2 regions of the Paenibacillus anseongensis genome follow, and region 2 is predicted to be linked to the other one. Evidence: riboswitches for the same ligand, from Rfam matches in the RefSeq annotation. Region 2 holds a riboswitch; the other holds the start of a gene.
The links. Region 2 has a riboswitch for S-adenosylmethionine ahead of metA (homoserine O-acetyltransferase MetA). Riboswitches for the same ligand answer to the same signal wherever they lie in the genome.
Positions count from the first base shown of each region.

Region 1: linked by a shared signal. The riboswitch ahead of GON05_RS12225 (hypothetical protein) and the one ahead of metA (homoserine O-acetyltransferase MetA) in region 2 are both predicted to bind S-adenosylmethionine.

Region 1 is NZ_WSEM01000009.1:122,726-127,650, forward strand. Features, by position in the region: gene GON05_RS12215 (peptide-methionine (S)-S-oxide reductase MsrA) at 1-208, opposite strand, end outside; gene GON05_RS12220 (MFS transporter) at 222-1,604, opposite strand; gene GON05_RS12225 (hypothetical protein) at 1,670-2,170, opposite strand; SAM riboswitch class I at 2,269-2,401, opposite strand; gene GON05_RS12230 (metallophosphoesterase family protein) at 2,576-3,418, shown strand; gene GON05_RS12235 (glycerol-3-phosphate responsive antiterminator) at 3,445-4,077, shown strand; gene GON05_RS12240 (ABC transporter substrate-binding protein) at 4,270-4,925, shown strand, end outside.
Region 2 is NZ_WSEM01000012.1:119,525-124,449, forward strand. Features, by position in the region: gene GON05_RS12940 (trans-sulfuration enzyme family protein) at 1-732, opposite strand, end outside; gene GON05_RS12945 (aminotransferase class I/II-fold pyridoxal phosphate-dependent enzyme) at 732-1,898, opposite strand; gene metA (homoserine O-acetyltransferase MetA) at 1,933-2,877, opposite strand; SAM riboswitch class I at 2,981-3,110, opposite strand; gene GON05_RS12955 (hypothetical protein) at 3,331-3,558, shown strand; gene corA (magnesium/cobalt transporter CorA) at 3,859-4,794, shown strand; gene tyrS (tyrosine--tRNA ligase) at 4,858-4,925, opposite strand, start outside.

The sequences.
Region 1 (4,925 bases), on a different contig from region 2:
TGGCTTCCAAACTCACGATGCTGGAATCGAAGTCCATTTCGACGGTCTCGGAGTGGTCCCCAAGCTGCCGATAGGTGGGGTTCTCTGTCGTTCCTCCGGCAAAACCCACACGTGTTCTCGTGATGCCGGCCAGCTGCCCGAACAAAGCATCCGGGCTCCAGAAGCACCCCATCCCCAGGGTTACCGTTTGGTCGTTGCCATTATTCATCATGTTCATCTCCTTATTGCGACTGTACTTGCTCTGTACCGCTTCTCGCTCTAAGAAACATGCGGAGGGACAATAGAAGCATCAGCACGCTGATGATCACGCACCCGATAATCAAACTGTGAAAGTGCGCAGTCGTGATTTGCGTGCTGAAAACCGTTCCGAGCAAGCTCGAAGATAATATGGTTCCCATAAAACGAGAAGTCATGAACATACCCGAGGCAATGCCGGTCTCTGCCGTCGTAACGTAAGAATACAGGGCTGTTTGCAGTCCGAGATTCTGAAACCCGTTGCTGATGCCAAGCACAGATAAGCAGATAAAAATCCAAACCGCAGTGGAGCTATCATGAATCGTTAACAGCATGGAGGTTCCAGCCACAACGAATAGCGTACCGACGAGCAGCGGAGTTCGCGAACCGGAACGGTCAATCCACCTGCCCACAAGGGGGGTGACGAGAATGCCGAAGCCTGAAATGGACAGCATGATTAATCCTACTTCTTGCCCATTGTAATGCCGCACCTGCTGCAAATACGAAGGGATCCCAAACATAATTGAATAGAACACAATATTGACTAAAATGAATTGCAAATAAACGAAGCAAACATCGACATTCCGTTTTAGAAACAGGACATCAATAAACGGCTGCTTTCGCTTGGCTTCATACCAGTAAAAGCCTACGCTGAGCACCAGACTAAGCAGGAGCAGCAGCCAGTTGACCCCGGATTTGAACGATAGGAAAAAGAACAGCCAGCTAAAAATCAGCGCAGTAAAAAAGACGATGCCTGTTATGTCCAAAGAACCTGCACCTGATTGCTTCCGTGGTGCATCCTTAGGCATCATTCGAAGAGAGAGTACGAATGATACGACGATAAACGGAAAATTAATGAGAAAAATAGACGGCCAGTCGCTATATTGGATCAAAAATCCTCCGAGCGATGGACCTAGAGCCGCCGAGGTGGAGGAGAACACCGACATGACACTTAGCGCTCTCGCCTGATTCGTCGTGATGACCGAGCGGATGATGCCCATGCCATTGGGGAATAGGGCGGAGCTGCCGATCGCTTGAATGACACGAAACGTCATCAGCCAGCCAAAGCTCGTTGAAAGTGGCGCCAGCATGGAGGAGACGGTGATGAGGGCGAGTCCGAGCATGAAGATTTTTTTGCGGCCGAATAAATCGCCGACCTTCCCCATGACAGGCTGTGCGACCGCACTAGCCACATAGTAGGTTGCAATGAGCCAGGAAATCGAGGCATACGTGACATGAAACTCCTCCTGCAGCCTGGAAAAAGCGACAGAAATCATGGTTGTGTTCAAAGGGTTAAGCAGCGTCCCCAAAGCTACAGCTGTTATGAGCCATAGATGGCCGGTTTTGTTTGATTTGGCGGTATTTGACAAGAAGATGAACTCCTTTCTAATGAGGCTTCAATCAACTTAAGTATTTTTTCAATGTCCATATGTGTTTAAAAGGAGATATACGATTGTGAATAATTGTATAAGTAGGCCCGATCCAAGATATATTTTTGATCCTTGTTTGTTAGCGAGATAGGCTCTGTTTTTTCAATTAGATCTTGTAAAGCGGACTCAATCAACTCTTTTCTCACGGGGCCCCATGCCGCTTGTTTTAGCTGCGTATAGTCCATACTTTCGGTCAAAGTCAGCCCTTTTATCCGCTGGAAAAGAGCAACCCATGTAGTCAAATCGCACTTCAGGCTTCCAGAAGGGATTGCAAATTCCTTGATGCCAACAGCTCCCGTATCCGTGGAGATTGCAAGAAGTCCATAGATCGTATCGACTCCGTCCCCAAGCTGCAGCTTAGCGATAAGTTCGTGGTCATATCGAAAACATTCTATTCGGGTAATCTTGACTGTTGCTTGCAGGAAAGCGATTTGAAGAGGGGGGCGATCCTGGCAAGACTGGGCGGTTTCAATTGTCGTCATTCTCTCATTCATTGTGATTGACATCTTGTCACATCCTTAAACAAGTGTAATAGCTCGAAAAAGCAAAAATGACCTTCTCCGGAAACAGAGAAAGGTCATAGGAATTCAAAGTCATCGCCTCGCTCTTATCTCCCAGATTCGCTAGCCTAACACAGCGTCTCCGCAAGAATTAGCACCGTGCATTCCTTTGTTAACAAAGGTTTGTCGGTTGCCGGGTATCATCGGGCTAGTCCCTCCACCTACTCTTGATAAGAAAAATCAACCTATTCGATTACGTTCAATATTACTACAAAGCACTCTGTTGTCAAGAATAAAATTCAAGTCAAATATTTACAAAATTAATAAATGAAATAGTTAATCAATTTAATACAAGCTAACTATGATGATGATAGATGACATCAAATTTTAGTGAAAGAAGGAGCGATCTTTATGAAGCTAGTCGTAATGGGAGATTTGCATTATCACGAAATTGATGAAGCAATTCCAGGTTGGTTGGAAGCACGTAATGGATTCTATGAAACTTTACTGGGACGTTTTTTGGAATTGGAAGGTGACGCTCATATTTCACTGGGAGATTTGACGAATTACGGGCATTCCTCGGAGCTTCGCGAAGTCTATGCTTTGCTGCGACAAAGTGATAGAACGTTCTACCATGCTTTGGGCAACCATGATCTATATGCTCAAACAAGAAGGGAAGTTCTCGAAATAACGGGACAACCTCGCTATCACGCTGTTGAAAATGAGAAAGCCATCCTTGTATTCCTGGATACCGCTAAAGAAATGGATTTTGAGGACTGGGGAGGCTGGGTTGACGTAGAGCAATTGGCATGGTTTGAAGAGGTCATAACGGCATCGGGGACGAAACCTGTCTTAGTTTTTGCTCATCATCCGGTACATAACACGACAACCAATTCCGATAAAGATAAAGGTTCCATTCACCCAAGCATCGATATGTGGAAGATCCTAAGCAAGAAAGAAGGCGTAGGGATCTATTTTAACGGGCATACGCACATTGATTCTATTGTTAAGCAAAATAATTGGACGTTTGTTCAACTATCTGCTTGTCTTGATCAGCATGGTCTGCGAATTGTGGACGTTGAGCAAGATGAAATTCGTATTTCGGCGATTGATTTTACGGATGCAGCCCTGATAGGGAATGTTGAGATGTTATATAACAATATGAAACATTTTAGACATAATGCCAGCGCACGTGGGACAGATTTAGAACGGGCGTGCATCATCTCTTTGCGAATAGAGGCGGAACAACGATAGTTTCTGATCAGAGGAGGTCTTGATGGATGAAAAAGCTTAAGCAGGATGAAGGCGGAATGTTTTTTGAAAGATTAAGCACGCACCGCATGGTGGCTTCCGTCAAGGAACCAAAACAAATCGAAATCGCCTTATCGCTTAAACACCAATTAAGCGGCGTATTTCTCTTAACAGGTCATATCGGCGTCATCAAAGGTTATGTAGATTTGTTCAATAAACACCAGCTGCCTGTTTTTCTGCACTTGGAGAAAATAGGCGGTTTAAGTACCGACTCTTATGGTATGGACTACTTGGCCAAAGTAATTAAACCAACCGGCATTATTACGACGAAAACGAATGTTGTAAAAACAGCGAAAAAAATGGGCTTGCTGGCCATTCAACGCTTCTTCCTGGTTGATACGGAAGGCGTGGAGAACATTTTCAAAAGTCTTGCTCAAGTGGAGCCGGACATCATTGAAGTCATGCCGGCACGAATTCCGCAAATGATCGGAGAGATTAAGAAGTTCACGACCCTTCCTATTATTACAGGCGGTTTGGTGTACGAACGAAGCCAGGTTATGGATGGCTTTAAACACGGTGCAACGGCGGTATCTGCCTCGAAATCGGATTTATGGCGAGAGATCTATACCACAGAAGAAAACATCATTCGGAATATTGGTTAATGGAATAATTTTCATAATATTAATAACTACTTAACACTCATTTAATACTCGGCGATTATGATGAAGCCAGACAAGTAAATAGTTGTAGGTTGGAGTAGTGGAGAAGCCTGATTAGCGGCCGACTTGAAGTCGGCGGTTGATTTAGGCTTCTTTCTTTTTGGATTCATACTAAAAAATTGGGAGGAACTACAAATGTTTAAGAAAAAATTCGTATCGATTCTTGCGGTAAGTTCAGTCATTATGCTTTCAGCATGCGGAACAGGCGGTGCGGGAGACAAGGCTGCTTTAGGTTCAGCCAATACGGCTTCTTCTCCACAAGGAAAAATCGTCATTAAATATTGGACGGCTAACGGTGGGAAAATTGAAGAAGCCAAACAAAACCTGGTAAAAAAGTTTAATGAGTCACAGAACAAAATTGAAGTTCAGCAAGCAAACCAAGGCAACTACGATGATCTTCATGCGAAAGTGCAAGCGGCATTCGCAGCTGGGAACGCACCTGCCGTTTTTGACCTCGAGATTGCCTCTACTGGGATTTTCGCCCGCTCAGGCATGCTTGTAGATTTGACTCCTCTTGCAGCAAGGGATGAGGCACAAGTTAATATTAAGGATTTTAACCCTGGTCTTATGGGGAATGCGTATATCGATGGCAAGCTGTATGGGATTCCATTTATGAGAAGCACCCCGATCTTTTACAAAAATGTCACGATGCTAAAAGATGCCGGTTTGGACCCTGCCGGTCCGAAAAACTGGAAGGAACTAGAGGAATATTCCCGCGTTCTGAAAGCAAAAGGGAAGACACCGATGACGATGGCCGTTGGCGTTTGGGAATATGAGGCGCTCGTTGCTCA
Region 2 (4,925 bases):
AATGCCAAGAACATTGCCTAATCCGTTCTGGATCTGCTTCATTCTGCGGCCTAAGCTGTCATTCGCAACTACGGCAAGTCCAGCCAGGACGTCACTGTGTCCGCCCAGGAATTTGGTTGCGCTGTGGAGAACGATATCAATTCCTAGTTCGATCGGACGTTGATGATACGGTGTCATGAATGTATTGTCCAACATCGTCAGCAAATCGTGCTCTTTGGCAAAAGCAGCTACTTCCGCGATGTCGGTAATTTTAAGCGTCGGATTCGAAGGCGTCTCCAGAAACACTGCTTTTGTGTTAGAACGCAGCGCTGCACGAACTTGGGCGATATCCGTCATATCAACAAAGGTTGATTCGACACCCATCCGATTCATGATCGTAGTAAGCAAGCGGTATGTACCACCGTACACGTCTTCGGTCACAATCACATGATCTCCTTGTGAAAGAAGCATGAAGGCCGAGGAAATCGCGGCCATGCCGGAAGCAAAAGCGAAGCCGCGCGTTCCTCCTTCGAGTAGGGCAATGTAGTCTTCCAGAGCTTGACGGGTTGGGTTCCCGGAACGCGTATAATCATACTCCGGAGAAACTTCCAAGTCAGCTTGATGGAAAGTTGACGCTTGATACAAAGGAACGCTGGAAGCGCCTGTTACTTCATCAATCTCAGCGCCAAAATGTATGAGTTTAGTAGCGAATTTGCCGTGCGGCTTGCGTTTATCGTTCGGTGAATGGCTCATTACAGGGATTCTCCTTCTAATTCTGCTTGTGCTTGGCTAAGCGCATTCGCCAAATCAGCGATAAGGTCATCCTGATGCTCGATGCCGACAGAGAAGCGCAGAAGGCGATCATCCACACCGATTTGCTGGCGAATTTCAAGCGGGATATCCGCATGTGTTTGTACAGCCGGATATGTCATCAGCGATTCGACGCCGCCCAAGCTCTCGGCGAAGGCGATAAGCTGAATGTGACGCAGAATCGGCTCAACCAGTCTGGCGTCTTTCACTTTGAAGGAGAAAATCCCTGTGTTTCCGCTCGATTGTTTGTTCTGAATGGCATGACCTGGATGAGATTCCAGTGCCGGGTAGTAAACATCACTGATGAGCGGGTGCTCCAGCAGGAAGTTTGCGATGGCTGTTGCATTTTGTTCATGACGCTCCATACGAAGCGCCAGCGTCTTCATACCTCTCATCAAAAGCCAGCTGTCTTGCGGCCCAAGCACGGCTCCAATCGAATTGTGAAGGAAGGCCATTTGCTCTGAAAGCTCCTTGCCCTTGGTCACAATCAAACCGGCAAGCACGTCGTTGTGTCCTCCCAAATATTTGGTCGCGCTGTGAACGACAATGTCTGCTCCCAGTTCTAGGGGGCGCTGTAAATAAGGAGTTAAAAGCGTGTTATCGACAATGGACACGATGCCTTTCTTACGGGCCCATGTACATACAAGCTCGATATCTGTAATCATCATGAGTGGATTCGTCGGCGTCTCAATGATCAGCCCTTTGGTATTTGGGCGGTAAGCAGTTTCCAAACCGTCCAAATCGTTCGTATCTACATACGTAGCCGTTACACCGAAGCGCGACATGATTTTCTCGAGCAGACGGTACGTACCGCCATATAAATCCAAGGAAACAATCAAGTGATCGCCTTGGCTAAAGTAGGCAAAAACCGTTTGCAGGGCTGCCATGCCGGATGAACATGCGAAACCCGCATCTCCGGATTCCAATTGCGCGATCGCATCCTCAAGCACTTTACGAGTTGGGCTTTTGGTACGCGCGTAGTCAAATCCGGTGCTTTGGCCGAGCTTCGGGTGACGGAAAGCAGTAGCTTGATAAACAGGGAAGCTGACAGCTCCGGTTACAGGTTCTTCGATGGAGCCAATTTGGGCGAGACGACTTTCGATTTTCAACAAAGGGAGTTCCTCCTCATGATTTGGGTTCGAATTAAAGTGACGCACTTGCCAGGCTTTCATTGATATTAGCGGTAAGCTCAAAAGGCGTTTCTTGGTACACATAATAGTTCAACCAATTGGAGAACAGCAGGTTCGCATGAGCTCTCCAAGTGTTATAAGGCTGCCGGCTAGGATCATTGTTGGGGTAATAATTTTTGGGGATATCAATAGGAAGTCCCTTGCTCACATCCCGATCGTATTCCCATTTCAATGAATTCGCGTCATATTCGGAATGTCCTGTTACGAAGATATGCTTGCCATCACGTGTTGCCGCGATATAGACACCGGATTCCTCTGATTCGGATAAAATCTCCAGGTCCGGACATCGCTCAATGTCATCACGACGAACGTCTGTGTGGCGCGATTGCGGCACGTGGAAAATTTCATCAAAACCGCGAAGCAGCTTCGTATTCGGCACCTCTACCGTGTGCGGGAATACACCGAAAATTTTGTTGTCCAGCGCAAATTTACGAACCCCGAAGTGATGATACAAGCCCGCTTGGGCTGCCCAGCAAATATGCAAGGTTGAAGTGACGTTTTCTTTGCTCCAATTCAGGATTTGCGTCAACTCCTCCCAGTAATTCACATCTTCAAACTCCATCTGTTCAACTGGGGCGCCTGTAATAATCATGCCGTCCAGCTTTTCTTCTTTAATATCGTCAAAAGTTTTATAGAACATCTCCAGGTGTTCAACGGAGGTGTTCTTAGAAGTATGAGTTTTCGGATGCAGAAGAACGAATTCCACCTGCAGCGGCGTATTCCCGATCAAGCGCAGCAATTGCGTCTCGGTCGTTTCTTTAGTAGGCATCAAATTTAACAAAGCAATGCGAAGTGGACGTATATCCTGGTGATACGCGACAGATTCGTCCATGGTGAAGATGTTCTCTTGGTTTAAAATTTCTTTGGCAGGCAGGTTGTCAGGAATCTTGATCGGCATCCTGTTCACTCCTCTTCATGGTTTATTTTGGGTGTATGAAAATGCAAAAATGGCCTTCTCTGGAATCAGAGAAAGGCCATGGAATGTCACTGTCAATGTCCTTCTCTTATCTCCCAGATTCGCTTTCTACAAGCGGTTCCGCAAGAATTAGCACCGTGCATCCCTTTGCTTGCAAAGGTTTGTCGGTTGCCGGGTGTCATAGGGCTAGTCCCTCCACCTACTCTTGATAAGAAAATGAAACGTATGCGATTAAAATCATCATACTATAAAATAAAGTAAAGTCAAGACATTAACCGATCCTGACAACCTGCAAAACAAAGAAATTGCATCAGGCTGTCCATCTATGGTAATATTGATACGAAATGTATCGTGATTTGGTGTTTAAATAACGCGAAACAGGGTTAAATAAATATCAAACTGATTACATTATCTAACGATTAAAGGGGGTCCATTATGTCCGCACCATCTTCGGATAACTTCTCTGCTTTCGCTTCATTAAATCGATATTTCGCTTTAATTGAAACATCGAAGCCAACCAGGCAACAAGCTGAGGATGCCGCTGCCTTATTATGCCGAGTCTATGGAGCAGAGAGTGAAGAAGATCTGCTGCTCCGAGGCAATCCTGAACTGATTGATATTTATCAAGAAATGAAAGGCAAGATCTTGAAAGCCGCCATGTAATTCATGGCGGTTTTTTTTGACACCGAACAAGCCCTGAATCCATAGAGTATCTAGAGCGCATTCTTACTTGTGGCGCCAAACTTTTTGGCTTGAAACAGGGTATATGAAGGGTTATACTAGACAAGTATTATTCGACACGGACGCAAAAGGGGGGCATACGTTTGGACGGGGAACCGAGGAGTAGCACCTGCAAGTTTTGTAAATTTTATAGTGTAGGAATGCAGTCGGTTATTCCATCATTCGTAGTCTCGCGCACATGATGAACGTAACCGGCTGATTCCATGCAAAGGGGTGGATCAGATGAAAACACGGTGGGTTCAGAATGGCATTTTCACATTGGTCGAAGACGTGTCTGTCGCACTAACACCTCCAGAACAAGGCTTTTATTGGATTGATGCAGGAATCGAGGATTTAGAACTTCTTCAGCCTTTATTCCATCTACATGATTTGGCCGTGGAGGACTGCTTGAGCGAAGAGGAACAGCGTCCTAAGATTGAATTTTATGATTCGCATTATTTTATCGTTATAAATAGCATTCGTTTTGATGATGAGGAAATTTTCCTTCGTGGACTTAATCTATTTCTTAGCAAACATGTCATTATTACCGTTACTAGGCAAAAAATTAATGAACTTCGCGCTTTAAAGCCGTTTCTCTGGGAAGAGGAGGTCAACAGCGCCGACCGTTTCCTATACCATCTAGTCGATCTTGTCGTCGATAATTACGTTGCGGTTGGTGACCGTATCGAGGCCAAGATTGAAAAGCTGGAAGAAGATATTTTGGTAGCGACCAAAAAATCTCATTTGAATGAAATCATCGGACTTCGTTCGGAAATTCTCTGGCTCAAAAAAGTGCTTGTTCCACAACGTGATGTGATCGGTACGCTTGGCAAGAAGGATCTCAGGTTGATTGACCACCAGCTCCAGAAATATTTTGGCGACATTTATGAGAATGCCGTCAAAATTGTGGATACGTTCGATACGCTCCGCGATCTGATGGGGAACTTACGAGAAGCATATCAATCCAGCCTGGCGAACCGCGCGAATGATATCATGCGTGTTTTTACCGCGCTGACAACTATTTTCATGCCGTTGACGTTCATTACAGGAGTGTTCGGAATGAACTTTGATAACATTCTAGGGCTCCATGTCGCTCATGGCGATGAGTTCGTCTTAGCGTTTATGGGTGTGCTAGGCATTGCCATGTATATTTTATTCCGTAAAAAAGAATGGCTATAATAGAAGGAAGGGCTTCTTGAAGCAGCATATCGCTGTTCAAGAGGCCCTTTTTTTAGGCGATGACTACACCCGTTTGATTTTCACAAACTTTCGTTTGCCTACTTGAACAATATCGCCATCCTGCGGCTGGA